Regions from separate parts of the Eikenella sp. KCOM 3110 genome, predicted to be linked through region 1. Evidence: predicted binding sites of a transcription regulator. Region 1 holds the regulator's gene; each other region holds the start of a gene.

Region 1 (9,683 bases):
CCTTGAAAAAAAAACGGCCAAACCCATTTACTGGGCAAGTTAAAGCGCCAGCAAGGCGCTGTCTGAATCCTACTAATCTCTAAGGAGCAATCCATTATGGCAAAAGTTATCGGTATCGATTTGGGTACTACCAATTCCTGCTTGGCTATTTCTGAAAACGGTCAAACCAAAGTTATTGAAAACGCAGAAGGCGCACGCACCACTCCCTCTGTTATCGCCTATCTGGACGGCGGCGAAATCCTCGTGGGCGCGCCGGCCAAACGCCAGGCCGTTACCAACGCAAAAAACACCATCTATGCGGTAAAACGCCTGATCGGCCACAAATTTGAAGATAAAGAAGTGCAGAAAGACATCGACCTGATGCCTTTCAAAATTGTAAAAGCCAAAAACGGCGACGCTTGGGTGGAAGCGCAAGGTAAAGAGCTTTCTCCGCCGCAAATTTCCGCAGAAGTCCTGCGTAAAATGAAAGAAGCCGCCGAAGCCTATTTGGGCGAAAAAGTAACCGAAGCGGTGATTACCGTGCCGGCCTATTTCAACGACAGCCAACGCCAAGCCACCAAAGACGCAGGCCGCATCGCCGGTTTGGACGTGAAACGCATCATCAACGAACCGACCGCAGCCGCACTGGCTTTCGGCATGGACAAAGGCAGCAAAGGCGACCGCAAAATCGCCGTATACGACTTGGGCGGCGGCACATTCGATATTTCCATTATCGAAATTGCCGATTTGGACGGCGAAAAACAGTTTGAAGTGCTCTCCACCAACGGCGACACCTTCCTCGGCGGCGAAGACTTCGACCAACGCCTGATCGACTACATCATTTCCGAGTTCAAAAAAGACCAGGGCATCGACCTGAAAACCGATGTAATGGCCTTGCAGCGCCTGAAAGAAGCTGCCGAAAAAGCCAAAATCGAGCTTTCCAGCAGCCAGCAGACCGAAGTGAACCTGCCTTACATCACCATGGACGCCACCGGCCCCAAACACTTGGCCATGAAGATTACCCGCGCCAAGTTTGAAAGCCTGGTGGAAGACCTGATCGAGCGTTCCATCGAGCCCTGCCGCACCGCCATCAAAGATGCCGGCCTGAGCGTGAACGACATCGACGACGTGATTTTGGTGGGCGGTCAGAGCCGTATGCCCAAGGTTCAGGAAACCGTGAAAGAATTCTTCGGTAAAGAACCGCGCAAAGACGTGAACCCCGATGAAGCCGTGGCCTTGGGTGCCGCCATTCAGGGCGAAGTATTGAGCGGCGGCCGCAGCGACGTATTGCTGCTCGACGTAACCCCTCTGTCTTTGGGTATCGAAACCATGGGCGGCGTGATGACCAAACTCATCAACAAAAACACCACTATCCCCACTAAGGCTTCGCAAGTGTTCTCCACTGCCGAAGACAACCAGAGCGCCGTAACCATCCACGTGTTGCAAGGCGAACGCGAACGCGCTTCTGCCAACAAATCACTCGGCCAATTCAACCTCGGCGACATCGCCCCCGCTCCGCGCGGCATGCCGCAGATTGAAGTAACCTTTGATATTGATGCAAACGGCATCCTGCATGTGTCTGCCAAAGACAAAGGCACCGGCAAAGCCGCCAACATCACCATCCAAGGTTCTTCCGGCTTGAGCGAGGAAGAAATCGAACGCATGGTGAAAGATGCTGAAGCCAATGCCGAAGAAGATAAAAAACTGCACGAACTGGTGCAGAGCCGCAACCAGGCCGAAGCCTTGATTCACTCCGTGAAAAAATCACTGGCCGACTACGGCGACAAACTGGACGCAGCCGAGAAAGAAAAAATCGAAGCCGCGCTGAAAGAAGCCGAAGAAGCCGTGAAAGGCGACGACAAAGCCGCCATTGATGCCAAAGCCGAAGAGCTGGGCAAAGCCAGCCAGAAACTGGGCGAAATGCTGTATGCCGATGCCCAGAAGCAGGCTCAGGAAGCCCAAGCCGGCCAGTCCGCCGACAACGGGCAGCAGAAAAAAGGCGACGATGTGGTGGATGCCGAGTTTGAAGAAGTGAAAGACGACAAATAAGCATCAGCCGCTTACTTTAGTATGATGAAGGCTACCTGAAAATGTTCAGGTAGCCTTTTTGTTTGGCAGGATGCTTTATATAGCTGATGTTCTATGGTGGATTAAAATTGCAATGAATACAGCTTTAACAACCCCTCATATCCTATCCGTACACAGAGAGCATTGCCGCCTTGTCCTGATTTTTGTTAATCCATCTACCTTAGCCGGATAGGATTGCCAAAAACCACAAAATCGTTATAATCCGATGTTTTATTTTGAATAAACGGGAAAACAAAAATGTCGATATTAATCCGATTAATTCAGTTGACTGTGATTGCTTGGGCAGTGTTGCTGTTCGGGCTGAAGTTTGAGCCGCACCACCCCGATCCGAACATGAACGAATATATCAAGTCTGCCTTCTACCTAGTGCCGGTGGCCTGCCTTTCGCTGCTGCACGGCTGGGGGCGCGAAAGCAAGGGGCTGCACGGTGCGGGTTGGGCGGCAAGGGGGTTTATGCTGCTGATATTCGGCGGTTTTGCATTTTCGCTGTATCACGGCAAGGAGGCCGTGCCCTTGCAAAACTATCTGTTGAGCACGGCGGTAACGCTTGGCATTGTGCTGGTGTTGTTCTGCGTGCCGTATTTCCTCGGCAGGAAAATGTGGCGGATAAGCGCGGGATATTGAAAGGCTTCGGCTTGCGCCGAGTCAACGGAAAGGCTACCTGAAAACGGGAAATCGTTTTTCAGGTAGCCTTCTATAGTGAATTAAATTTAAACCAGTACAGCGTTGTCTCGCCTTGTCGTAACGTGTGTACTGTCTGCGGCTCGCCGCCTTGTCCTGATTTTTGTTAATCCACTATATATATTCCAAGCCGCGGTTTCTAGCCAAAAAAGCCCATGCGCACTTGAATCAGTTTTTCCAATTCGCTCACCACGCGGCGGCGGGCTACGAACAGGATGATGTGGTCGCCGTCGGCCAGCTGCACGTCTTGATGCCCCATAAACACTTCTTCGCCGCGCACCACGGCGGCAACGTGGCAGCCGTTGGGCCAGCGCACGGCGCTCACGCGGCGGCCGACCAGCTTGGACGTGTCTTTGTCGCCGTGCGCCACGATTTCGATGGCTTCGGAATTGCCGCCGCGCAGGGGGTGGACGGCTTCCACGTCGCCGCGCCGGATGTGCGCCAAAATCGAGCCGATGGTCACCAAGTGGGGCGATACGGCGATGTCGATGGTATTGCCTTGCAGCAAATCCACATAGCTGGAACGGTTGACGATGGCGATAACGCGCTTGGCGCCGAGACTTTTGGCCAGCATGCCGGCCATGATGTTGTTTTCGTCGTCGTTGGTGAGCGCGCAGAATACGTCGATTTCGTCGATGTATTCGCCTTCCAGCAGGCTTTCGTCGGCGGCGGAGCCGTGCAGCACGAGGGTGCTGTTGAGGTTTTCCGAAAGCCATTCGGCACGTTTTTCGTTGATTTCGATGATTTTCACATCGAAGCGGTCTTCCAGCTGGCGGCTGAGGCGGAAGCCGATTTGGCCGCCGCCGGCAATCATCACGCGCCGCGTGGGCTGCTGCTGCGGGCGCAATTCGCGCAACACTTCGGCCACTTGCGAAGTGGCGGCCGCCACGAATACTTCGTCGCCCTGCTGAATCACGGTTTGCGGCGTGGGCATAATCAGCTTGTTGTTGCGGTAGATGGCGCAGATTTGGCAGTCGGTGCCTTCGGGCAGGTGTTCGTGGATGGTGTGGATAGGCTGCCCCAACAGCCGCCCGCCGCTTTGCGCGCGCACCACCAGCATGCGCACTTTGTCTTCGGCAAAGGTGAGCACCTGCAGGGCGCTGGGGTGGCAGAGCAAATCGGCCAGCCGCTCGGTAACCAGCTGCTCGGGGCAGATGGATTCGCTCACGCCGAACAGATCGAGCGTGCCGCGGCCGTCGTTATCTTCTTCGGCGTCGGGGCCGGTGAATTCCAAATAATCGGAAAGGCGCACGCGGGCGATGCGGTTGGGGATGTTGAACAGGCTGGAAGCAAGCTTGCAGGCGGCCAGATTGGTTTCGTCGTGGCGGGTGAGGGCGAGCAGCAGGTCGGTGTCGTAGGCGCCGCCTTCGGCCATCACGGCAGGAGAAGAGCCGTTGCCCAGTAAGGTTTGCACATCGAGCTTGCTGCCAATGTTGCGCAGGGCTTCGGGATCGTTATCGATAATGGTAACGTCGTGGTTGGGGATTTCCACCAAATTCTGTGCCACGGCAGTGCCCACTTGGCCGCTGCCTAAGATGAGGATTTTCATATTGGAAGGTTGGGCTTGGCGGCCGAAGTTTCAGGTAGCCTGCCAAGCGGTTGGGAAATAAAGACAAATGCGGAAAGCTGCTTCAAACCACAGCGGGCTGGGTACCGGAAGCCAGCTGTTTGAGCCGTTCGGGCTTGAGCAGGCGGATGTGTTTGTATTCCACTTCCACCAGCCCCTCCTGGCCGAATTTGGAGAGCGTGCGGCTCACCGTTTCCAGCTTCAGCCCCAAATAGCTGCCGATTTCCTCGCGCGACATGCGCAAAATAAAATCGTTGGCCGAAAGGCCGCGTTTTTTCAGGCGTTGCGACAGGTTAATCAGAAAGGCGGCCAGCCGCTCTTCGGCGCGCATATTGCCCAAAAGCAGCATCACGTTTTGGTCGCGCACGATTTCTTGGCTGAACAGCCGGTAGAAATGCAGCTGCAATTCCGGCACCGCCGCGCAAAGCTCCTCCATATTGGCATAGGGCAGCTCGCATACTTCCGTGTCTTCCAGCGCCACCGCATCGCAGTAGTGCATTTGGTTGCAGATGCCGTCCATGCCCACCAGCTCGCCCGACATAAAAAAACCGGTAACCTGATCGCGCCCGTCTTGGCTGGCAACAACTGTTTTCAGGAAACCGGTGCGCACCACGAACAGTGAATCAAACCTGTCGCCGTTGCGGAACAGGAAATCGCCCTTTTTCAGGCGGCGGCTGCGCTTGATAACCGCATCAACGCGCTCCACCGCCACCGCAATCGCGGCATTGGGCTGGCATAACTCTTTAAAAACGCAGCGCGAACAAGTCGTGGCGAGGGGCATGGCTTTCATGTGTGTGCTAACTTTCTAAGCAAACTGGGCTTATGAAGCGGCGGCAATTATCGTTTATACTTACCGCCCGGCAATAGTCGGGGCAATTTGCAAACATCCGCATTTTACCCGATTTCACAAACAAAACCTATTGCCGCATATTTCCCAAATAATAACATTAATTTAAACACAATCATGTCTGCCAACCGCACCCAAGAAATCATCTTCGACCGCAAGCTCATCGCCTCCTTGCCCGCCAACGGCCCGCGCTACACCTCCTACCCCACCGCCGACCGCTTCCACGCAGGCTTTACCGCCGAAGACTACACCCGAGCCGTGCGCAACCGCACGCCCGGCTCCCTCTCGCTCTATATCCACATCCCCTTCTGCAACACCATCTGCTACTACTGCGGCTGCAACAAAATCATCACCAAAGACACCGCCCGCGCTGACCAATACCTGGGCTACCTGAAAAAAGAATTCGCCCTGCAGGCCGAACTCCTGCAAGGCAAACCCGAATTGGCGCAGCTGCATTTTGGCGGCGGCACCCCCACCTTCCTCTCCGATGCCCAGCTCGATTTCGTGTTCGGCCTTATCCGCGAGCACTTCACCCTGATGCCGCAGGGCGAATACTCCATCGAAATCGACCCGCGCAAAGTAAGCCGCGAAACCGTGCTGTTTCTCGGCTCGCTCGGCTTCAACCGCATGAGCGTGGGCATTCAGGATTTCGATCCCCAAGTGCAACAAGCCGTAAACCGCATCCAGAGCGAAGAAGAAACCCGTGTGGTGATCGACGCCGCCCGCGAAGCCGGCTTCCAATCCGTGAGCGTCGATTTGATTTACGGCCTGCCGCACCAAACCCCCGCCACCATGCAACAAACGCTGGACAAAGTGCTCGCCCTCAACCCCGACCGGCTGGCGGTTTACCACTACGCCCACCTGCCGCACATCTTCAAACCCCAGCGCCGCATCGACACCAATGCCGTGCCCGACAGCAACACCAAGCTCGACATGCTCCAGCAAATCGTGCAGCGGCTGGGCAGCGAAGGCTACGTCTTCATCGGCATGGACCACTTCGCCAAGCCCCAAGACGAGCTCGCCGTCGCCCTGCGCGAAGGCCGCCTGCAACGCAACTTCCAAGGCTATTCCACCCACGCCGACTGCGACCTCATCGCTGTCGGCCTATCCTCCATCGGCAAAATCGGCCGCATCTACAGCCAAAACCAGCGCCAAATCGAAGCCTACTATGCCGACCTCGATGCCGGCCGGCTGCCCCTGTTCCGCGGCTACCTGCTCGACGAAGACGACCTGCTGCGCCGCCGCCTCATTCAAGACCTCATGTGCCGCTTCGGCCTCGAGTTTGCCGATTACGAAGCCGAATGCCGCCAGCCCTTCGCCCAATATTTCGCTGCCGAGCTGGCCGATGCCGCCACCCTCGCCGCCAAAGGCCTGGTTGAGCTTAATGCAACCGGCCTAACCGTCACCCCCAAAGGCCGCTTCCTCATCCGCAACATCGCCATGGTGTTCGACCGCCACCTGCGCTCCCGCGACACCGCCGCCCAATATTCGCAAACCGTGTGAACAAGGTTTCAGGTAGCCTTTATCCGGCAAACAAAGGCTACCTGAAAGCACAAGCCGCCAGGCAGGCAAAACATCGAGCCAATGCAGCGGCATTCTTTTTAATACCCATAATCCGCCACTTTTCAGGTAGCCTACCGCAAACCGCATAGAGGCTACCTGAAAACCATCTATTGCCTGCGCCGCGCTGCCAAACCCGATATAATCCCGCCATCATGAGCAAACCCACCGCCAAACCCCGCAAGCTCCCGAAGCCCGATCCGCGCCGCGCCCGGGCCGGCGAAGAGCTGCAACGCCACCTCGGACACAGCTTCCAGAATCCCCGCCTCCTCGAGCAGGCGCTCACCCACCGCAGCTACAGCGCCCAAAACAACGAACGCTTCGAGTTTGTCGGCGACGCCATCCTCGATTACAGCGTGGCCAAAATGCTGTTCGACGCCTTCCCCGGCTATAGCGAAGGCGAACTCTCCCGCCTGCGCGCCAATCTGGTCAACCAAGACGTGCTCGCCGAAATCGCCCGCAGCATGGGCGTGGGCGGCGCGCTGTATTTGGGCGTGGGCGAACTCAAAAGCGGCGGCTTCGACCGCCCCTCCATCCTGGCCGATGCCGTGGAAGCCCTGCTGGCCGCCATCAGCTTCGATGCCGATTTCGCCGCCGCCGAGCAAACCGTGCGCCGCCTGTTTGCCCGGCGCATTGCCAACATCGATTTGAGCAACCAGGGCAAAGACCCGAAAACCCTGCTCCAAGAAGCCCTGCAGGCCCGCCGCCTGCCCCTGCCCAAATACCGCATCGAACACCAATCCGGCGAGGGCTGCGATGCCCGTTTCGACATCTCCTGCGACTTGGGCGAACTCGCCCACATCACCCGCGCCCAAGCCGCCAGCCGCCGCGCCGCCGAACAAGCCGCAGCCAAAGAGGCGCTGGATTGGCTGCAGGAACATCACCCCCTGCCCGGCAAAAACAAAAAACAGCGCAAATCCCATGCCTGAATCGCTGCTGATGCCGCTATCATTCAGGCCAATAATATTTGAGCTAATGCAAACAAGCCTTGCAGGCAGGATTTACCGACAGAAAACGGCATGCTATATATTAGCTATTCATTTTCAACTTAATAAAGGATTCAATCATGGTTTTTGTGTTCAGCGTCTTATTTGGCGCATTTATCGGCATTTTCTTCTTATGGTTCTCCTCCAAAAACGCGGTAAAAGACTATCCCGAGCTGCGCATCCACGTGCCGGAAGGTGCGGAAAACTCACCCGAATGGCAGGCTTGGGCAAAGGAGAACGGCTATAAACTGAACGACAAAGGCGTGTGGGCCAAAGGCACCGGCATGCTCACCAGCGCCACCGAAATCCGCTTTGAAGGCAACGATATGTTGGTGCAGGAGTGCATTAACTTCCTGCTCGGCATCAACCGCTTCGCCATCAACGCTCCCATTCTGGCCGGCAAACCCGTGCGCATGTTGAAAATCAGGGCACTGAACAAACTCATGGCGCAATGGCATCTGCCCGAAATCGTGTTTGACAGCCCCGAAAGCAAAATTCGCATTAAAAAATAGCGCCCGCCAAACTTTCAGGTAGCCTGTGCCTAGCGGGTTAGAGGCTACCTGAAAAATATATCGTCAGGAAAAACGCATGAACCAAACACCCTCTTCCGATTTCCGCTGCGGCTTCGTGGCCATCGTCGGCCGGCCGAACGTGGGCAAATCCACACTGATGAACCACCTCATCGGCCAGAAAATCAGCATCACCAGCAAAAAGGCCCAAACCACCCGCCACAAAATCACCGGCGTTTATACCGATGAGCGCAGCCAGTTCATCTTCGTGGACACCCCCGGCTTCCAAACCCGCCACCGCAACGCGCTCAACGACCGGCTCAACCAAAACGTTACCGAAGCCCTCGGCGGCGTGGACGTGGTGGCTTTCGTGGTGGAAGCCATGCGTTTCAGCGAAGCCGACCGCGCCGTGGTCCGCCTGCTGCCCAAACACCTGCCCGTCATCCTCGTGGTGAACAAAATCGACCGCGCCAAGAGCAAGGCCGAATTGGAAGAATTTATCGAAACCGTGCGCCGAGAGTTTGATTTTGCCGGCGCGGAAGCCGTGAGCGCCAAACACGGCCTGCGCATCGGCGAGCTGCTCGCCATCCTGCGCCCCCATCTGCCCGAGGGCGTGCCGCTCTATCCCGAAGACGCGGTCACTGACCGTTCCGCCCGCTTCCTCGCCGCCGAAATCGTGCGCGAAAAACTGTTCCGCCACCTCGGCGAAGAGCTGCCCTATGCCGCCAACGTGGCGGTGGAACAGTTTGAAGAAGAAGACGGGCTATACCGCATCTACATCGCCGTGTTGGTGGATAAAGACGGCCAAAAAGCCATCATCATCGGCAAAGGCGGCGAAAAACTGAAAAAAATCTCCACCGAAGCCCGCCTGGATATGGAAAAACTGTTTGAAACCAAAGTATTCCTCAAAGTTTGGGTGAAAGTGAAATCCGGCTGGGCAGACGATGCCCGCTTCCTGCAGGAATTCGGGCTGTAGGTTTTCAGGTAGCCCGAAGCCCGCGCCACCCAGTCAACAAACACCGGAGGCAACCATGCCGAACCTCACCCCCGAAGCCGCCCAAGCGCGTATCGACCGCATCCAAGCCCTCTACCGCGAATGGGAACGCCTGCTGCCCGAACTGGAGGCCGCCCAAGAGCAATGGCGGCACGCCATGTGGCTGATGCGCGAAATGTCCGAATTCTACGACCGCGAATACATGCCGCTGCACCAAGCCATCGAAAACGGCCTGCCCGTTTCCCTGGCCACCGAAGGCGAATACAGCATCATGAGCGAAGACGCCCTGTGGAACGCTTTCCAGCAGCAATACGACCTATCCTGGGCCTGGCTGCGCGCCGCCACCCGCGAGCTCGATCCGCAAAACCGCCTCCGCCCCGATGCCGCGGAAGCCGACGGGCAGGCAGAGGCTACCTGAAAAACCGCAGCCGCCCGCAAATCCACTATACTACGCTCCTTGTTCCACTCCCCG
Region 2 (9,683 bases), 990 kb from region 1:
CCCTTCGCCCTGGGCATGGCCACCTTCATGCGCACCCCGCTCACCCCCGAAGAACAAGCCAAACTACAAGAGATGTTGCAAGCATGAGCACCCCCTTCACCCTCTCCCCCGAGCGCACCGCCGAAGCCGCCGGGCTCATCCCCTACAGCGGCTTCATCGGCCTGCAATGCGGCGAATCCGGCGGCCACCCCCTGTTTGCCCTGCCCTACAAACGCGAAAACATCGGCAACGTCTTCCTACCCGCCCTGCACGGCGGCATGCTCGGCGGCTTCATTGAAAGCTGCGCCGTGCTCTTTCTCTACCGCCAAGCCGGGCTCACCGAGCTGCCCAAAATGATCGATTTCTCGCTCGACTACCTGCGCAGCGGCAAGCCGGAAACCACCTACGCCCGCTGCGCCCTCACCCGCCAAGGCAGCCGCATCGCCAACGTGGTCGTGGAAGCCTGGCAGTCCGACCCGGCCAAACCCATCGTCGTCGCCCGCTGCCATTTCCAAATGCCCGCCGCCCAATAGCTTCCAATGCCGCGTGCGCAAAATTTCAGGTAGCCTGTTAACGGAAAACAGGCTACCTGAAATTTTTATAATGAATGGAAAAGGATACTACGGCGTTGGCTCGCCTTGCTGTACTGTCGGTACTATAGTGGATTAAATTTAAATCAGGACAAGGCGGTGAGCCGCAGACAGTACAAATAGAGTCAACGCTGTACTGGTTTAAATTTAATTCACTAGACCTCTTGCGAAAATATTCATCCCATCGCATTAACCAGTCCTGCAATCAGATTTGCCCTTAACCCGAACCGTTTCCGCCTGTTGCGGTAAGGCAGCGACAATATTTTGAATATCTTCAGTTTCCTGTTGATGTGCTCGATGACGGTTCTGAGTTTGCCTAACCGCCTGTTCGCCTCTTTATCCTGTTTGTCCGGCGGATGACGTTTGGATTTCTTTTTCGGGGTCTGTAATCCGGTTTTGGCCAATCCTTGATAACCCTTATCCGCAATGACTATTTTGTAGGGATAAAGCTCTGCAAGGTGCCTCTTGGCTAAACGCATGTCATGCCGGGCACCCATCCCCGTCCGGATGCTGATGATTTTTTCCGTTTCCCTGCCGTATATGACCCGGATTTTAACCGTGTGCCGCCTTTTCTTGCCGCTGTAATACTGCCGCTGTTTTTTTGGGACGTTCAATCGGGCTTTCGGTAACGTCAATGATGACCGTTTGGTCGCCCGGATTCTTGTGCTTTGGCAGGGAGAAGCGTTTGCAACGGATGAGGGCGTCCTCGGTTTTACGGATGGTGCGGCAGACATTGCTTTCGGAAAGGCCGTAGATGGCGGCCAATTCGAGTTGGGTATGGTAATGGCACAGATAGCTTAGGGTAAGCAGCAGTTGGTCTGCCAAACCGAGCGTATGCGGCCTGCCTGACTTGACCTTCCGGCTTTCTGCTTCTGTGGTGACTTGCAGCATTTCGTGAAAAAGGACGGGCGTTACACCTGTGAGCCGTTTGAATTCGCTATCGCTTCTTTGGATGAGGTTTTCGTATTTCATTTGGGAATTGTAAATCTTCAGGATACTTTCGCAAGAGGTCTACTATATCTGCGGCTCGCCGCCTTGTCTCATCCTTATTTTCATCTGCTCTATCGGGATGACGCACCAACCTCTAATCCACATACTCTCCCTCATCCTTATTCAAAAACGCATACGGCACGCCAATCAGCAACCCGCCGCCAATCCAATTCGCCACAAAAGCCACGCTGCAATGGCGCAGGATATTCAGCGCTTCAAAATGCGACACGCTATCGGCAATCTGATTGAAGCCCACCAGCGCAAACGAAGCAAAGTTCGCCGCCACGTGTTCGTTGGCCAAAAACACAAACATATACACCGCCGCAAACACCGCCGCAATCTTCGCCGCCTGTTCCTTCAGCAACAGATAAGCCACCACCGCCACGTTCACAAACAGATTGGCAAAAATCCCCTCCGCCAGCACCAGGCCGTTTGGCCGCTCCAGCTTGTGCCCCACCATATTGGCCAAATAGCCATCCGCCGAAACATGGGCAAACGCGCTGGTTTGATTGAACAGCCAAGCGGTAACAATCGAGCCGATCAAATTAAACGCCGTGCAATAGAGCAAAATAATCAGCGCCTTTTCCCATTTGATTTTTTTGAGGAAGGTGCCGGCCGTGAGATACATCATATTGGAAGTGGTGAGCTCCGAATTGAGAAACAGGATATACACCAGCCCCCACGAGAAGAAAAACGGAAAGGCAAAACGCCCCAGCGAAGGGTGCACCGTATTGAGCACATCCGCCGCAATCACGCCTGTGGCCGGGGTGAGCGTGAGCAGCATGCCGGCAATCAGCGAACGCAGTGCATACTTTGCCTTGCTGTGCTCAAACAGCCACGCTTTCTTGTGGCAGGCCTGCTCGATTTTTTCCACAAATACGGATTGCGCCATATCGGTTCCCTTTTTCAAATTGGATTACTGTCAAATGATGATTTGTATGTTTCAGGCAGCCCTGGCTAACGCCGGCAAAGGCTACCTGAAAATTTCCCTTGCACCGTGTCGGCACAGCCATACCGGCTTATCGTGCTGCTGCAGTGTAGCCTATCCGTTTCAGCTGCCTCAGGCAAGTATGGCAGGCTACCTGAAAGGCTTGGCTTCCACACAGTTCAAACGAAGCGGCAACGCCCCACAGGCACCTATTCAAACATTTCCTGCCATTTCACCAACTGTTCGGCAAACGGCCATTCCACGCTGTCGAGCAGGTTTTTGGTAATCAGCCCAAGCTCGGTATCGCCTTCGATTTGCAATTTGCGGTTGAAAAACAGGGTGTCCGGGTCTTCTTCGCGCAGCATCATGCGCAGGAAATCCACGCCGTTGGCGGCTAGCCGGAGGTCGGGTTCACCTTCGAAGCGGCGGTCGAGGAAGCGTTCGCTATCGGCGGTAAAGCGCACAGTGATGCCTGCGTCGAGTACGTCGATTTCGAAGGTGCGGCCATCAAACAGGCTCATGTCGGCAGGCAAGAGGCCGCGTTTGAGCATGAGGTTGAGGGTTTTAACCAGCGCGAAACGCGGCGGCAGGGCGGGCAGGCGGCGGCCGATTTGGGCGCACCATTGCGGCAGGGTGATGTCGGGCAGGGGCATTTTGTTTCCTTTCAGGCGGCGTTGGTGCCGTAGGCTTTGCGGTGGGCTTCCACGGCTTCGATGCCGGGTTTGCCCAGCCAATAGCCGTCCACGGGCGTGCCGGTGGACAGGCGGGCGAGTTCGGGCAGGGCTTCGTCTAGGGTGGTTTGGCCGTCGAGCACGGCGCGGTGCAGTTCGATGATGCGCGGCATGTCGGTGAGCTGGGGCGAGAGGCGCAGGATGTTGACGCCGATGGCGGCCATGTCGGCGTGGTGCGGCAGCAGGCATTGGCTGCCGTAGGACATGGTTTGGATGCCGTTGATGGTGAGGAACGGCTGGCCTTCGCGGGTGTTCATGGTGAGGCCGTGTTCGTGATCGAGGCAGCGGAATTCGCAGCTGTCTTTGTTTAGGTTGTAGTGCCGCGCGGTGAAGCAGCGGGACGAATAGGCCAAGGGGATTTTGCCCCAGGCGAAGATTTCGGTTTCGAGGCCGTCTGAAAGGCGGGTGATGTCGGCTACTTTGTCGCGGGCGAGTTCGGCGGGGGCGACCCAGCGGTATGCACCGAGGCTTTGGAAGAGTTGCAGGGTGGCTTCGTTGTAGATGTTGAGGCTGGCTCCGGCCACGAAGGGGATGCCGTGTTCGCGGGCGAGTTTGACCGCGCCCATGTCGTTGGCTTCGATTTTGAATTGGGTTTGGCCGGTGATTTTGCGCAGGCGTTTGAGGTCGGATTCGCTTTCGAGCAGCACTTGGGAAGACAGGATGATTTCCTTGCCGCTGTCGGCGAGGTCTTGGGCGAGGCCGAACCAGTCGGCAAAACGCATTTTCTGGCGGCGGGAGCAGACGGTTTCGCCCAGATAGATGGTGTCGAGCGGGCTGTCGAGCATTTGGACGTAGAATTCGAGCAGGGTTTCTTTCTGCCAGAAGAATTGGATGGGGGCGAGGGAGAGTTTCATGGGTGTTCCTTTGTTTTTTTGTCTTTTCAGACGGCCTGGAGGCTACCTGAAAATCGTTTGGGCAAAGCGGGCAATGTTTTTCCGGTTTATGGCCTGCAATACAACGACGGCTTCGTTCTCTAAAAAATCGGCGGCGGAATCATCGGCATAGGTTTGATTGAGGCGGCACAAATCGTAGAAGGTAAAAACAAACTCTTGTCCGTTGATATGCAATGGAAAATCCAACAGGCAACCTTTGCTCTCGGCTTCAAATTCAGCCAGGTCATCAAACCATTCCGGGAAGGTGATGTGCATAGGATTCCTTTTCAGACGGCCTTATTGTGTTCGGTTTCGGCGGCGTAGATATATTGCATCAGCGTTTCGATAAAAGCGGCCAAATCGCGCTGCCACGAATGGCGGTTGGTTTTGGTGAAATACAGCGATATTTCAGGCTTTTCCATTAAGTAGCAGCCGAAGCTGGCATACAGCGGTACGAGGCCGGTGTCGTGGGCGTTGTGGAAGGCAATGGTCAGCGGCAACGTGAAATAAGGGTGCGCAAGCGTCCATACGGCGGGGAAGGCAGGGGTATCTTCTTCGGCGGCCACGGTCAGGTCGTGTTTGTATAGGGCGTTGCGCAGGTCTTCGATGTGTTTTTTCATGCTCTTATTTTTCGCACTGTTTTTCAGGTAGCCCCTACCGCAAAACGGTGGGACAATGCTTTAACTTTAACGCTTTGTTTTTAGGAGCAAGCCATGCAGCCCGACCGGATATTGTCTTACGCTTCAGACGACCTGACCGCCGCGCTGTACCGCGGCCGGTACGCGCCGCCTTCCGACCGCATCGTCATCATACTCGGCGGCAGCGACGGCAGTTACGCGCTCACGCAAACCTATGCCGCCGTGTTTGCCGAAAACGGTCTGACTGCGCTGGCCGTGCCTTACTGGGGGCAGCCGCACCTGGCGCAGGGGCTGGCGCAAATTGCTGTGGAGACAGTGGAAACCGCCGTGCGGCGGGCGCAGGAAATGGGTTTTTGCCAAACCGGCGTGTGGGGTATTTCCATGGGTGCGCAACTCGCCCTGCTGGCTGCCTCCCTGATTCCCGACATCGGCCGCGTGGCTGCCGTCAGCCCGCTGGACGTGTGCGTGCAGGGTTTGCAAACCGCGCCGCGCAGGAAGCTGCTTGACTGTTCCGCCTTCACCTGGCGGGGGTACGACCTGCCATATTGCCCGCTCCACATGAACCGCCTGCGCGTATTGCGGGATTGCGTGAAAACCCGCAGCCTTTGCCTGCGCTCCTGCTACCGCGATGCGGTCGGTGCAGCGGAGGAAACACGCATCCGGGTGGAAAACATCCAAGGCGCGGTGCTGCTGCTTTCCGCCGAAGACGACACCATGTGGCCTTCATACGAAGCCGCGCGGCGCATCGTCCGCCGCTTGGAAGACGGCGGCTTCCAGTATCCCGTCATCGAACGCGCCTACCACCGCGCGGGGCATTACCTGTTTCCGGTGGAAAGCCGCTGGCACAAACTGTTTGCCAACGCCCGCCGTTACCCGCAGGACTACATGGCCGCCGCCCGCGACGCGCTGGCGCAGGCACTTGACTTCTTCCACGGCTGGCAATAGGGCAAAGGCCGTCTGAAAGCCTTCAAAGCAGCCTGCACTTTTCAGACGGCCTTCGGGCTGCTTGAAATTTATTCACGCCGCCAAACCCAATCAGCGTTCGATTTGGCCCGCATCCGCACCGAACCTTTGTCGGCGGAAGCGGTCATCGCACCGTAGCAGCCCGTAAGTCGGATACTTGTATCCGACATTTATATTGATCGAAGTGCCGGATTCGAGAATCTGACCTAAGGCTGCTTTTTCAGGTAGCCTTTCAGACGGCCTTGAGGCCGTCTGAAACTACTTCCAAGGCCGGTTATATGCGCCCAGCGTGCTTTGGCTGCCTTCGGACACCTTGCCCAAAGCCGCATCCCACGCGGGGGTTACGCGGTAGTGCGCGGGGTCGGCGGCGGCTGCGTCCAAAGCCTGCCGCAGCGTGCGCGTAACCTGCGCGGTGTACATCGGGCTGCGCTGGCGGCCTTCCACTTTGACGGCGGCCACGCCGATTTTGATGAGCTGCGGCAACACTTCCAACACGTTCAGGCTAGTCGGCTCTTCTAATGCGTAATAAGTTTCGTCGTTCACCTCAAAACGGCCTTTGCACAGCGTGGGGTAGCCTGCAGGCTCGTCTTTGTTGAACTGCTCGATCATCACCTGATTGAGCCGCACGTTCATTTTGTCGGGCAACTGCTCCCAGCGCACAGCCTTGGCCGGCGAACACACGCCCTGCATATTCGGCGACTCGCCCGTGGCGTAGCTCGACAGGATGCAGCGGCCTTCCACCATCACGCACAGGCTGCCGAAGCCGAACACTTCAATCTCCACATCCGTGTTGTCAATCACATGCTGCACTTGGTCTATCGTCAGCACTCGTGGCAGCACGGCGCGGCGGATGCCGAACAAGTCCTTCATTAAATTGATGGCTTCGTAATTGGTGGCCGAACCCTGCACCGACATGTGCAGGCGCAGGTTCGGATGTTTTTCGCAGGCGTAGGCCATCACGGCGGGGTCGGCCACAATCACCGCGTCCGCACCCAAATCGGCTGCGGTGTCCACCGCGCGCCGCCAGCGTTCCACCTGCCCGGCCTGCGCGTAGGTGTTGATGGCCATCAGCACCTGCCGCCCGCGGTCGTGGGCGTAGCGGATGCCTTCGATGATGGATTTTTGGTCGAAATTCAGGCCGGGGAAATTGCGCGCGTTGGTCGCATCTTTCAGCCCCATGTAAACCGTGTCCGCGCCGTTGTCCACGGCGGTTTTCAGGGCGGGCAGGTTGCCGGCGGGGCAGACGAGTTCGGGGATGCGGCCGCGCTCGGCCGGCTGCGGCTGGGCGGCGGGTTTGGTGTGGTGGGTGGGCTGGAAGTCGTCAAACAGCATGGCGTGTCCGTTTGTATGTAGGCAAATATTGGGCATTCTACGGGCAAGGCGGCGGTCTGGTGCTGATTTAAATCAACATCGTTGGGCAGGTGTTTTTCAGGCAGCCTTGGCTACAGCGAATAAGGCTACCTAAAAGCATATTGCCAATTTTCAGGTAGCCTGCAAGCGAAAGGCTACCTGAAAATCCTGCCCTTTCATCCACCGCGCAAGTAGGCAGCCACCTGCAATATGCAGTAAAATCACGCCCAATTTTTGTTAAGCGCGCCAGCCGCCCGAATCATTATTTTGAAAGACACCGAAACGCCATGAAAACCTCCGAACTACGCCAAAAATTCCTAAAATTCTTCGAATCCAAAGGCCACACCATCGTCCGCTCTTCCAGCCTCGTGCCGCACGACGATCCGACGCTGCTGTTTACCAACGCCGGTATGAACCAGTTTAAAGACGTGTTCCTCGGCTTTGACAAACGCGCCTACAACCGCGCCACTACCGCGCAAAAATGCGTGCGCGCAGGCGGCAAGCACAACGATTTGGAAAACGTGGGCTACACCGCCCGCCACCACACCTTCTTCGAAATGATGGGCAATTTCTCGTTTGGCGACTACTTCAAAAAAGAAGTCATTCCGTTCGCGTGGGAATTTCTCACTTCGCCCGAATGGCTCAACATTCCCAAAGAAAAACTGCTGGTAACCGTGTATGCCGAAGACGACGAAGCCTACAACATCTGGCACGATGTTATCGGCGTGCCTGCCGAGCGCATCGTCCGCATCGGCGACAACAAAGGCAGCCGCTACGCTTCCGACAACTTTTGGCAGATGGGCGACACCGGCCCCTGCGGCCCCTGCACCGAGATTTTCTACGACCACGGTGAAGAGATTTGGGGCGGCATTCCGGGCAGCCCCGAAGAAGACGGCGACCGCTGGATTGAAATTTGGAACTGTGTGTTCATGCAGTTCAACCGCGACGAGCAAGGCAATATGAACCCGCTGCCCAAGCCGTCCGTCGATACCGGCATGGGCTTGGAGCGCATGGCCGCGGTGATGCAGGGCGTGCACAGCAACTACGAAATCGACCTGTTCCAAGACCTGCTCAAAGCCGTCGCCCGCGAAACCGGCGCGCCGTTCAGCATGGACGAGCCGAGCCTGAAAGTCGTTGCCGACCACATCCGCTCCTGCTCCTTCCTGATTGCCGACGGCGTGATGCCGTCCAACGAAGGACGAGGCTATGTACTGCGCCGCATCATCCGCCGCGCCGTGCGCCACGGTTACAAACTCGGTCAGAAACAGGCGTTTTTCTACAAACTTGTGCCCGATTTGGTCAAAGCAATGGGCGATGCGTATCCTGAGTTGAAAGAGAAGCAGACGCAGATTATGGAAGCCCTGCGCGCGGAAGAAAGCCGCTTCGGCGAAACGCTGGAAAAAGGTATGGGCTTGTTTAACCAAGTGTGGGACGCGATGCAGTTCGCCAAATTGGAAAGCCTGTTGCCGATGGACGGCGTGGGCGAACCATTGCGATTGACCAGCGCAGACGGTGTAGCGTTTACCGTGGTTTCGCGCAACGCGGGCAACGGCAAACAAATCGTGGTGCGCCCGCAGGTTTCAGGCAGCCTGAACGAAAGTTTCGCCTTTAATATGGAAGACGTGATTACCAAAGAAAAAACCGAAGCCCACCGCGCTTACGGCGAAGCCCTGCAAGGCTACCTGAAAAACAATATCGCCAACAGCAAGCTGATTATGTCGGGCGAACACATCTTCAAACTCTACGACACCTACGGCTTCCCGTATGATTTGACCGCCGACATGGCGCGCGAACTCGGCATCGAGCTGGACGAAGAAGGCTTCGAGCGCGAAATGGAAGCCCAACGCGCCCGCGCCCGCGCCGCGCAAAACTTCAAAGCTAACGCCCAAGTCGCCTACGACGGCGCCGACACCCAGTTCCACGGCTACGACAAACGCAGCCTCGACGCCGCCGTACTCGCACTCTACCGCGACGGCGAAGCTGTAAACGAATTGAACGCAGGCGAAAACGGCATTGTCGTGCTGGATCACACGCCGTTCTACGCCGAAAGCGGCGGCCAAGTCGGCGACGTAGGCTTTATTTTCGCAGGCGAAAACCGCTTCCGCGTCGAAGACACGCAGAAAATCAAAGCCGCCGTACACGGACAATTCGGCGCAGTCGTTTCAGGTCGTCTGAAAGTGGGCGATGCCGTATCCGCCGAAATCGACAACGACATCCGCAACAGCATCATGCGCAATCACAGCGTTACCCACTTGATGCACAAAGCCCTGCGCGATGTTTTGGGCACGCACGTCGAACAAAAAGGCAGCCTGCAAAACGCCGAGCTGACCCGATTCGACATCTCCCACCCGCAAGGCATCAGCGCGGAAGAAATCGCCGAAGTCGAACGCCGCGTCAATGCCGCGATTATCGCCAACGTGCCCGTCAAAGTGGAAACCATGTCCATTGAAGACGCGCAAAAATCAGGCGCAGTCATGCTCTTCGGCGAAAAATACGGCGACTTCGTCCGCGTCATCACCATGGGCGACTACTCCACCGAACTGTGCGGCGGCACCCACGTCGCCCGCACCGGCGACATCGGTTTCTTCAAAATCATCAGCGAAGGCGGCATCGCCGCAGGCATCCGCCGCGTAGAAGCCATC
Region 3 (9,683 bases), 940 kb from region 1:
CTGTTTGTGATGAGTAAATGGTGAAAATCACTTTTATTGGCTGGTAATCGTAGCTGATGAACAGTTTTTCACTGTTATGCCGTTTGGCGGGGAAATGGCGGAAATCCTTGCTGCAACGGGTTTGCAAACGATAGAATCCCCACCCGTTAAGGCATCCCGCCATATTTTCAATCGAGTTTTTACTGTGGATACCCCGATTTACAACTTCTCCGCCGGCCCGGCCGTGCTGCCCGAATCCGTATTGCGCACCGCGCAAAGCGAAATGTTCGACTACAACGGCACGGGCTTTTCCGTGATGACCATGAGCCACCGCTCCGACGTGTTCATGAGCATCCTCTATCATGCCGAGCAGGATTTGCGCCAGCTCTTGAATATTCCCGATAATTATAAAGTTTTGTTTTTGCAAGGCGGCGCCAGCGCGCAGTTCAACATGACCGTGATGAACCTGAGCAACGGCTTCAAGCGCGTCGATTCCGTGGTGAGCGGCAACTGGAGCCGTATCGCCCATCATGAAATGGGCAAATTGTCGGATGTAAACATCCATCTGGCCGCGCACGGCGGCGAGATGTTCGACTACACCGACCTGCCGCCGGTTGCGTCTTGGGATATCGACCCGAGCTCCGCCTTCGTGCATTTTGTGATTAACGAAACCGTGCACGGCCTGCAATACCGTGAAGTGCCCAAACTGGGCGCGGATATGCCGCCCTTGGTGTGCGATATGTCGAGCGAGATTCTTTCCCGCCGCGTCAATGTGGCCGATTTCGGCGTGATTTATGCCGGCGCGCAAAAAAACATCGGCCCTTCCGGCACCACCATCGTCATCATCCGCGAAGACCTGCTCGATCGCTGCTCCAGCCGCGTGCCCGATGTGTGGAACTACCGTTCGCACATCAACCGCCAAGGCATGTATAACACCCCCGCCACTTATCCCATCTACATTTCCGGCCTCGTTTTCCGCTGGCTGCAGTCGCAAGGCGGCGTGGAACACATGGAAACCATCAACACCCTCAAAGCCAAAACCCTGTATGCCGCCATCGACAACAGCGGCGGCTTCTACCGCAACCGCGTCGCCCCCGCCGCCCGTTCCAGAATGAACGTGATCTTCACCACCGGCAGCAAAGAATTGGATGAACTCTTCGCCCAAGAATCCACCACGCGCGGCCTGCGCCTGTTGCGCGGCTACAAGAGCATGGGCGGCATGAGGGCCAGCATCTACAACGCCATGCCGCTGCAGGGCGTGGAGGCGCTGATTGAATTTATGCGCGAATTTCAGAAACGCTACGGCTGAGCCGTGCTTAAAAATTAGGCGTATAATGAGGCTATCTGATAATTATTTTCAGGTAGCCTCTGTTTTTGCTTTGCGGAAGCCCCGTTTGAGCTTGGCAGAAATGCTTTCAGGTAGCCTCTGATTGGGTTTGTTTCCGGGTTTCAGACAAAATATAGTGAATTAACAAAAACTAGTACAGCGTTGCCTCGCCTTGCCGTAACGTGTGTACTGTCTGCGGCTCGCCGCCTTGTTCTGATTTTGGTTAATTCACTATAGTTTACAGGAGAACGCCATGATTAAAATCGAAAACGCCGTCAGCGAAACCTTGCTGATTCCGCTCTACATGAAATACCTCTCTTCCCAAGAGGCAAACCCCATCCTCACCGATCCCGCCGCCTGCCGCCTGGTGCCGCAGATCGACTATGATTTTGCCAAGTTTAACCGCGCCAAGCCCTCCCGCATCGGTACAGCCATCCGCGCCCGTTATTTCGACCGGCTCACCACCGATTTCATCCGCCGCCAAAGCCGCCCGGTGGTCGTGATTATTGGCTGCGGGCTCGACAGCCGCCGCGAACGCATCGGCAGCGAAGCAGACGGTGTGCCGTTTTATCAGCTGGATTTGGAAGACGTGATTCAATGGCGGCGCGCCATCCTGCCGCCGCAAAGCAACGAAACCCTGATTGCCGCTTCCGCCTTCGACACCGAATGGATGGACGAATTGCACGCCCGCCACCCCGATGCGCAATTCCTGTTTGTGATTGAAGGCGTGCTGATGTATTTCTCCAACGAAATGGTACGCGGCCTGTTCCAAAACCTGGCTGCCCGTTTCCACGGCGGCGAAATCGCCTTCGATATGTGCAACAGCTGGACAGTCAAAAATTCTGCCCGCCACGATGCCATGAAGCACGTTAGCGCCCGCTTTGAATCCTTTTGCGACAACGAACGCGAGCCGGAGCAATGGGCAGGCAATCTGCACTTCATTTCCAACCGCTACATCGTGGGCGATTTTCCTGCCGAGTGGAAACGCATCGGCTTTGTTTCCAGCCTGATTATGCGCCTGGTGCGCGTTATCCGCGAAAGCAGCCGTATGCTGCATTATCGGATTGATTAGGCGCGGTTTGTTCTGCAAATCAAGGCTTGTAGGTTCGGATTCTGTGAGCCACACCTAATCAGTTGGGCGAATCTTCAAGGGCAGCGCATTCAATGCCCGCTAGCGCAACGTGGCGGGCCAGTGCTGCGGCATTTTTATGTTAATCACGATGCGCTTTACTTCTTCAGGCGCAATATTTCGCACAAGGTGCCGTCGTGCAGCCAAATCATGGCGCATAGGCCATACAGGCAGGCAGAGGCGGGGGCATTGCCGCTGCGCATCATTTCGAGTGCCGCCGGATCGCGCCACGACCAATACAGCCAGTAGATGCCGTCAACGGAAAACCACATGCCAAACAGCGCCGGCGGCAAGTATTTCCACTGCCACCGCGCCAGTGTGCGCGAGGTAATGGGGGCGAAAAGATAAGTGCTGAAGGCCATCAGGAAACTGATGGGAATATCCCAGTCGGGTGCGGGCTGGAGGTAGGAACCGGCAATAAGGATGGCGATGCCGCAGGCAAGCGAAAACAGCTTCCAAGGGCGGAGGTAGTCGTGAAGGGAAACGAGCGGCATTTTCAGGTAGCCTTTCTTGAATGGGTTGGCGGTGATGGATTATAGGTGGTTTCTCATGCGGCAAAGGCTACCTGAAAAACGGTTAGAAGGGGATTTTATAGCAGTTCTAATCGCGTTCGAAATAAGGAAGCCTCCTATACCGGAAGCAGCGTTTGGTTTGCCTGCGAACGAAGCCGAACCGGAGGGTAATTTAGCTATGCCGAAGCCGGGCGGCTTTGCCGGAAAACGAGGCTACCTGAAAATTGTCTGCCCCTCATCCGCCGATGAAGCATAAATGAAGCACATCAAGTTTGACTTGGATTAAGGGGAAGCTTGATTGGCTGGGTTTCCCGCCAAAAGGAACATGGGGCATGCTATCCTTCATGATGAATGCTAATTTGTAACGTCGTTTTATTTATTTATGTCAAATAGGAGGTTATTATGGCTTCAGCAATAGAACGCCCGGCTGCCTGGGCAGGCTTTGTCGGCGGTGATTGGGAAACCGGCATCGACGTGCGCGATTTCATCCAGAAAAACTACACGCCTTATGAAGGCGACGGCAGCTTCTTGGCGCCGGCCACCGAAGCCACCACCAAGCTGTGGGCGGAAGTGATGGAAGGCATCAAGGTGGAGAATAAAACCCACGCGCCGTATAAGATTGATGCGCAAGTGGTTTCCGGCATCACCAGCCACGGGCCAGGCTATATCGACAAAGATTTGGAAACCATCGTCGGCCTGCAAACCGACGAGCCGCTGAAACGCTCCATCATGCCCTTCGGCGGCCTGAAAATGGTAAAAGATTCCTGCCGAATCTACGGTGTGGAACTGAATCCCGAAGTGGAAGAAATCTTCACCAAATACCGCAAAACCCACAACCAAGGTGTGTTTGATGTGTATACGCCCGACATCCGCCGCTGCCGGAAATCGGGCGTTTTAACTGGTTTGCCCGATGCCTACGGCCGCGGCCGCATCATCGGCGACTACCGCCGTGTGGCGCTTTACGGTATCGACCGCCTGATGGAAGACAAAACCGAGCAGTATCATTCTTTACAAGCCGATTTGGAATCTGGCCAAAACTTGGAAAGCGTTATCCGCTTGCGCGAAGAAATCAACGAGCAGCACATTGCGTTGAAACAGATGAAGGAAATGGCTGCCTCCTACGGCTTCGATATTTCCGGCCCGGCCAAAAACGCGCAAGAAGCCATCCAATGGACTTACTTTGCCTACCTCGCCGCCGTGAAATCGCAAAACGGCGCCGCCATGAGCTTCGGCCGCGTGTCTTCCTTCTTGGATATCTACATTGAGCGCGATCTGAAAAACGGCGTGATTACCGAAAGCCAGGCACAGGAATTCATCGACCATTTGGTGATGAAACTGCGTATGGTTCGTTTCCTGCGCACGCCCGAATACGACCAGCTCTTCTCCGGCGACCCGATTTGGGCCACCGAATCCATCGGCGGCATGGGTTTGGACGGCCGCACGCTGGTCACCCGCACCAACTTCCGCGTGCTGCACACCCTGTACAACATGGGTCCGTCTCCCGAACCGAACATCACGGTATTGTGGTCTGAACAACTGCCGCAAGGCTTCAAAGAGTTCTGCGCCAAAGTCTCCATCGACACTTCGTCGATCCAATACGAAAACGACGACCTGATGCGCCCCGACTTCAACAGCGACGACTACGCCATCGCCTGCTGCGTGAGTCCGATGGTAATTGGCAAACAGATGCAGTTCTTCGGCGCGCGCGCCAACTTGGCCAAAACCCTGTTGTACGCCATCAACGGCGGCGTGGACGAAAAATCCAAAGACCAAGTCGGCCCCAAAACCGAGCCGATTAAAGACGAAGTATTGGACTACGATACCGTAATGACCCGCATGGACAGCTTCATGGACTGGCTGGCCACCCAATACGTTACCGCGCTGAACGTCATTCACTACATGCACGACAAATACAGCTACGAAGCCGCCCTGATGGCGCTGCACGACCGCGATGTGAAACGCACCATGGCCTGCGGCATCGCCGGGTTGTCCGTGGCTGCCGACTCGCTGTCCGCCATCAAATACGCCAAAGTCAAACCGATCCGCGACGAAAACGGCATTGCCGTCGACTTTGAAATCGAAGGCGAATACCCGCAGTTCGGCAATAACGACGACCGCGTGGACAGCATCGCCTGCGATTTGGTAGAGCGCTTCATGAAGAAAGTGGCCACCCATCCGACCTACCGCAACGCTGTTCCGACCCAGTCCGTGCTGACCATTACATCGAACGTGGTATACGGTAAGAAAACCGGTAATACCCCGGATGGCCGCCGCGCCGGCGCACCGTTCGGCCCGGGTGCCAACCCCATGCACGGCCGTGATGTGAGCGGCGCCGTGGCTTCGCTGACTTCTGTGGCCAAACTGCCGTTTGAGTTTGCCAAAGACGGTATTTCTTACACCTTCTCCATTATCCCCGGCGCGCTGGGCAAAGACGAAAGCTCCCGCGAACGCAACTTGGCCGGTATGATGGACGGTTACTTCCACCACGAAGCCGGTGTGGAAGGCGGTCAGCACCTCAACGTAAACGTGCTCAACCGCGAAATGCTGATCGATGCCATGGACCACCCGGAAAAATACCCGCAGCTCACCATCCGCGTGTCCGGCTATGCCGTGCGCTTCAACTCGCTTACCAAAGAGCAGCAGCAAGACGTGATCACCCGCACCTTCACCAGCCGGATGTAATCATGCCCAGCTAGCAGGAATCAGTGCCGGAATCCCTTCCGGCACTTTTGTTTATTCCGGTTTTCAGGTAGCCTCACCCCTGTGCCCGGGCTACCTGAAAACTGATAGCCAGCAGGGCAGGGCAGGCTTTCAGCCCGCTACTTAAACGTTCCAAGCCATAAATGCTACCTGAAAACAACACACGCCAACCACCATGCCAGATACCATCCCCATTAGCCCCGATACCCCGCCGAAAAAACAGCCCGACACCCGCGCCCGCCCCTACGAAGGCATCGGCTACGTCCACTCCGTAGAAACCGGCGGCGCCGTAGACGGCCCCGGCCTGCGTTTCGTCCTCTTCATGCAAGGCTGCCTGATGCGCTGCCTCTACTGCCACAACCGTGACACTTGGGACAGGCACAGCGAAAAAGAGCTGCACTTCACCGTGCCCCAGCTTATGCAGCAAGTGCTCTCCTACAAACACTACTTCCGCGCCACCGGCGGCGGCGTAACGGCCACCGGCGGCGAGCCCCTGCTGCAATACCAATTCATCCGCGATTGGTTTGCGGCCTGCCGCGAGCACGACATCCACACCTGCCTCGACACCAACGGCTACGCCCTGCACTACGACGCCACCCTCGAAAGCCTGCTCGACAACACCAGCCTCGTCATGCTCGATTTAAAGCAAATCGACCCCGAAATCCACAAAACCCTCGTCGGCATCCCCAATACCAAAACCCTGCAATTCGCCCGCCACCTCGCCGCCCGAGGCCAGCCCACCCGCATCCGCTACGTCGTCGTGCCCGGCTACACCGACGACGACCGCTCCGCCCACCTGCTCGGCCAATTCATTGCCGATATGCCCAACGCCGACACTGTGGAAATCTTGCCCTACCACGAACTCGGCGCCCACAAATGGGCGCTGTGCGGCGACGAATACAAACTCAAAGGCGTGCACGCCCCGCCCAAAGAAACCATCCTGCGGATAAAGGAAATCATCGAAAGCTACGGCAAACAAACCATCGTGTGAACTGCAGCGGCAACCCAAACCAAGGCTACCTGAAAATCCTCAAACATTTTCAGGTAGCCTTCCCTATCCGGGCTATAGTGGATGAACAAAAACCAGTACGGCGTTGGTTCGCCTGGCCGTAACGTGTGTACTGTCTGCGGCCCGCCGCCTTGTCCTGATTTTTGTTAATCCTCTATACTTGAAAGCCAGTCAATTCATAAACAGATTAAATTAGACTTGACAAGTCGAAAAAAAAAAACAATATACTACCCGCAGTTTTTTCCAACCCAACTAAGGAGTATGCAATGAAACACAGAATGTTACCGCTTGTTATGCTGACCCTAACCCTGGCCGCCTGCGGCGGAAGCGGCAAACTGCCCGAAAGCTGCGTGAGCGCCATGGAGGCCTACGCCCCGCTGGCCGACAACCCCGATTTCAGCGGCTATCCCATGCATATATGGCTGCAAGATGCCAACGGTGACGTCAAAGCGGCAACGGCAGCATGGAACAAGAGAGTAGAGGCCGATTATGAAGCCATCGAAAAAAGGGCGGGCAGCAAAAGTGCCGAACTGCAAATGGAAAACCAGGCCCAACAATGCAGCCGCTGGCTGGAGAAGTTCGAGCAATACAAAAACTAAGCTTCACCCAAATAAAGCAGCCGTTACGGCAAAAAGGCTACCTGAAAACCCCAAAGGGCATTTTCAGGTAGCCTTTTCCTTCATAAAAAACTGCCTGCAATCGTTTGCAGGCAGTTTGGCGTGAGATTGGCAGAGCCGGCTTATTTGGCGGCGGCGGTGCCGAAGTATTGCTGGTGGATGCGCTCGTATTCGCCGCTGGCTTTAACGGCGGCCAGGGCTTTGTTGAGGGTGTCGCGCAGCTCGGTGTCGTTTTGGCGCAGGGCAATGCCGTAGTGTTCGGCTTCGAAATCGGGCACTTTAATCATGGTGAAGCCTTTGTCGCCGTTGTGCTTGATGAATTCCATCACCACGGAGCTGTCGCTCACGGCTGCGTCCACGCCGCCGTTTTGCAATTCTTTCAGCAAGAGGGGCAGGGTTTCGAAGCGGGTTACTTTGGGGTTGGTGGCGCCCAAGAGTTTGGAGGCGGCCAAATCGCCGGTGTTGCCGGTTACCACGCCTACGCGGTTGAGGTTTTTCAAATCTTCTACGGAGGCTACCTGTTTGCCTTGGGGTACGGCCACTACTTGGGTGATTTCAAAGTAGGGGTCGGTGAAGAGCATGCTTTGTTGGCGCTCGGGGGTGATGGTTACGGCAGCCACCACTACGTCGGCATCGCCGTTGCGCAGGCTGTTGAAAAGGCTGTCCCAAGATTGGTCTTTAAATTCAACTCGGTAGCCGGCTTCTTTTGCCATGGCGTTGATGAGGTCGATATCGAAGCCGCTGAGGCTGCCGTCGGGGTTTTTAGATTCGAAGGGGGCGAATTCGGCATTGGTGGCCACACGCAATACTTTTTCGCCGCCGGGGGCGGAAGCGCCGGAAGCATTGGCATCGGCAGGCTGTGAAGCTTGCTGGGTGCTGCCGGAATTGCCGCAGCCGCTGAGGGCGATGGCGGAGCAGGCCAGGGCGGTGGCCAGCCATTTTTTCATGTTCATTGTTTGGTTCTCCTGGATTGGTTTGGATATTAATCAATGATTGCGCTCCGTGCGCATCATTCGGGAACACATCATACAACCATATGCGGAAATTCTAAAGGTTTATTGCAGAATATAGGCTAAGCACCTTATTTTTGCTGAGGGAGTGGATGAACTTTGCTGCCTTATTCATGCTGTCTGTAGGCTGCATTGCGGGAAGAAGTAATCGCTTCAACGATATCGGGTAAGGCTACCTGAAAGCATCGGCTGCGGCGGAGCCAAAATGCCGTTTCATTGTTCGGCCGGTATCGCAGATTGCCTGCTTCGGTGCAACAGGCGGGCTCAAGCTACGCCGTGTGGGCGAAACTCCACTATAATAGCGGCCGTTATCATCTTAATCGGTGCACTTTAGCCATGCCGTATCCGTTTGCCCCCGAACAGCCCGAGCGCCGCCGCCTGCTCGCCTCGCTGGCTGCCGTTTCCGCCGTTGCCTGCCTGCCCCAAGCCGCCCGTGCCGGGGCGCAGCGCGAGGAGACGCTGTCGGACGATGTAACTTCGGTGATGCGCCATTCGGTGAATAATGTGAACCCGCCGCGCCTGGTGTTTGAAAACCCGTATAACGCGCCGCGCTGGCTCAATGATATGTCGCTGCGGCTGGCACGTTTTGTGCCCGACCCGCTGGAGCGCCGCCGCCTGCTCATCAACATCCAATACGAAACCACCCGTGCCGGGCTGGATACGCAGCTGATTTTGGGGCTGATTACGGTGGAGAGCGCGTTTCGGCAGTATGCCATCAGCAGCGTGGGTGCGCGCGGGCTGATGCAGGTGATGCCGTTTTGGCAGCGATACATCGGCAAACCGGAGCACAACCTGTTCGACATCCGCACCAATCTGCGCTACGGCTGCACCATCCTGCGCCACTACAGCAATCTGGAAAACGGCAATATGGAGCGTGCATTGGCGCGTTACAACGGCAGCCTTGGCAGCCGGCGCTATCCCGACGCGGTAATCGGCGCGTGGCAGAACCGCTGGCAGTGGTCGTAGTTAGGCTGCCTGAAAATCCATATTTTGATTTTCAGCATAGCCGAAGTGTCTTTTCTATTTTTCAGGTAGCCTCAAGCGCGAAGCAGGCTACCTGAAAAATATAATCTGAGATTAACTGCAAAATATGGAATATTTCACTGTCGCACAAGCCTTCAGCCAAACCATCAGGAATCTGCATATCCTACTCAAACCGCGTGGCTTCAAGAAAAAAGGCAACCATTTCTACCGCTGCACCGAACACGGCGTTGGTCAGCTGGTTCACACGCAAAAAAGCCGGTGGAGCGACAAAAGCCGCATTAGTTTTACTTTCAATATCGGCCTCGCCTGCCCTCCGTTGCAACACGATCCACGTTTCCAAGAAGCCGGGCAGCCCCTGCCCGATTTCCCGAACATACTTGATTGCCTGGTACAGGAGCGAATCGGTTTTCTGCTGC

The links. The regulator FNR, encoded in region 1, switches genes on or off when oxygen is low (the NO sensors DNR and NnrR bind a similar motif). The targets are predictions, from matches to a motif close to TTGATNNNNATCAA.
Region 2: a site for FNR is predicted at 7,086-7,099, ahead of ubiU (ubiquinone anaerobic biosynthesis protein UbiU). Genes of this name have one in related genera too.
Region 3: a site for FNR is predicted at 3,323-3,336, ahead of pflB (formate C-acetyltransferase). Genes of this name have one in related genera too.

What each region holds. Positions count from the first base shown of each region.
Region 1 covers NZ_CP034670.1:210,372-220,054, reverse strand. Annotated here, with positions in the region: gene dnaK (molecular chaperone DnaK) at 97-2,028, shown strand; gene ELB75_RS01175 (hypothetical protein) at 2,305-2,691, shown strand; gene trkA (Trk system potassium transporter TrkA) at 2,888-4,297, opposite strand; gene fnr (fumarate/nitrate reduction transcriptional regulator Fnr) at 4,380-5,105, opposite strand; gene hemN (oxygen-independent coproporphyrinogen III oxidase) at 5,280-6,665, shown strand; gene rnc (ribonuclease III) at 6,878-7,651, shown strand; gene ELB75_RS01150 (hypothetical protein) at 7,789-8,220, shown strand; gene era (GTPase Era) at 8,297-9,193, shown strand; gene ELB75_RS01140 (DUF4298 domain-containing protein) at 9,249-9,629, shown strand.
Region 2 covers NZ_CP034670.1:1,676,157-1,685,839, forward strand. Annotated here, with positions in the region: gene ELB75_RS08485 (PaaI family thioesterase) at 1-87, shown strand, start outside; gene ELB75_RS08490 (PaaI family thioesterase) at 84-512, shown strand; one part of gene ELB75_RS08500 (IS5 family transposase) at 746-1,174, opposite strand; one part of gene ELB75_RS08500 (IS5 family transposase) at 1,176-1,541, opposite strand; gene ELB75_RS08505 (formate/nitrite transporter family protein) at 1,654-2,451, opposite strand; gene ubiT (ubiquinone anaerobic biosynthesis accessory factor UbiT) at 2,697-3,140, opposite strand; gene ELB75_RS08515 (U32 family peptidase) at 3,152-4,072, opposite strand; gene ELB75_RS08520 (hypothetical protein) at 4,115-4,366, opposite strand; gene ELB75_RS08525 (hypothetical protein) at 4,378-4,710, opposite strand; gene ELB75_RS08530 (acyl-CoA thioester hydrolase/BAAT C-terminal domain-containing protein) at 4,804-5,673, shown strand; gene ubiU (ubiquinone anaerobic biosynthesis protein UbiU) at 5,950-7,059, opposite strand; gene alaS (alanine--tRNA ligase) at 7,329-9,683, shown strand, end outside.
Region 3 covers NZ_CP034670.1:1,152,472-1,162,154, forward strand. Annotated here, with positions in the region: gene serC (3-phosphoserine/phosphohydroxythreonine transaminase) at 95-1,288, shown strand; gene ELB75_RS05790 (class I SAM-dependent methyltransferase) at 1,560-2,378, shown strand; gene ELB75_RS05795 (hypothetical protein) at 2,534-2,929, opposite strand; gene ELB75_RS12655 (hypothetical protein) at 2,946-3,203, shown strand; gene pflB (formate C-acetyltransferase) at 3,350-5,629, shown strand; gene pflA (pyruvate formate-lyase-activating protein) at 5,823-6,638, shown strand; gene ELB75_RS05815 (hypothetical protein) at 6,935-7,255, shown strand; gene ELB75_RS05820 (basic amino acid ABC transporter substrate-binding protein) at 7,396-8,226, opposite strand; gene ELB75_RS05825 (lytic transglycosylase domain-containing protein) at 8,620-9,249, shown strand; gene ELB75_RS05830 (DUF4304 domain-containing protein) at 9,374-9,683, shown strand, end outside.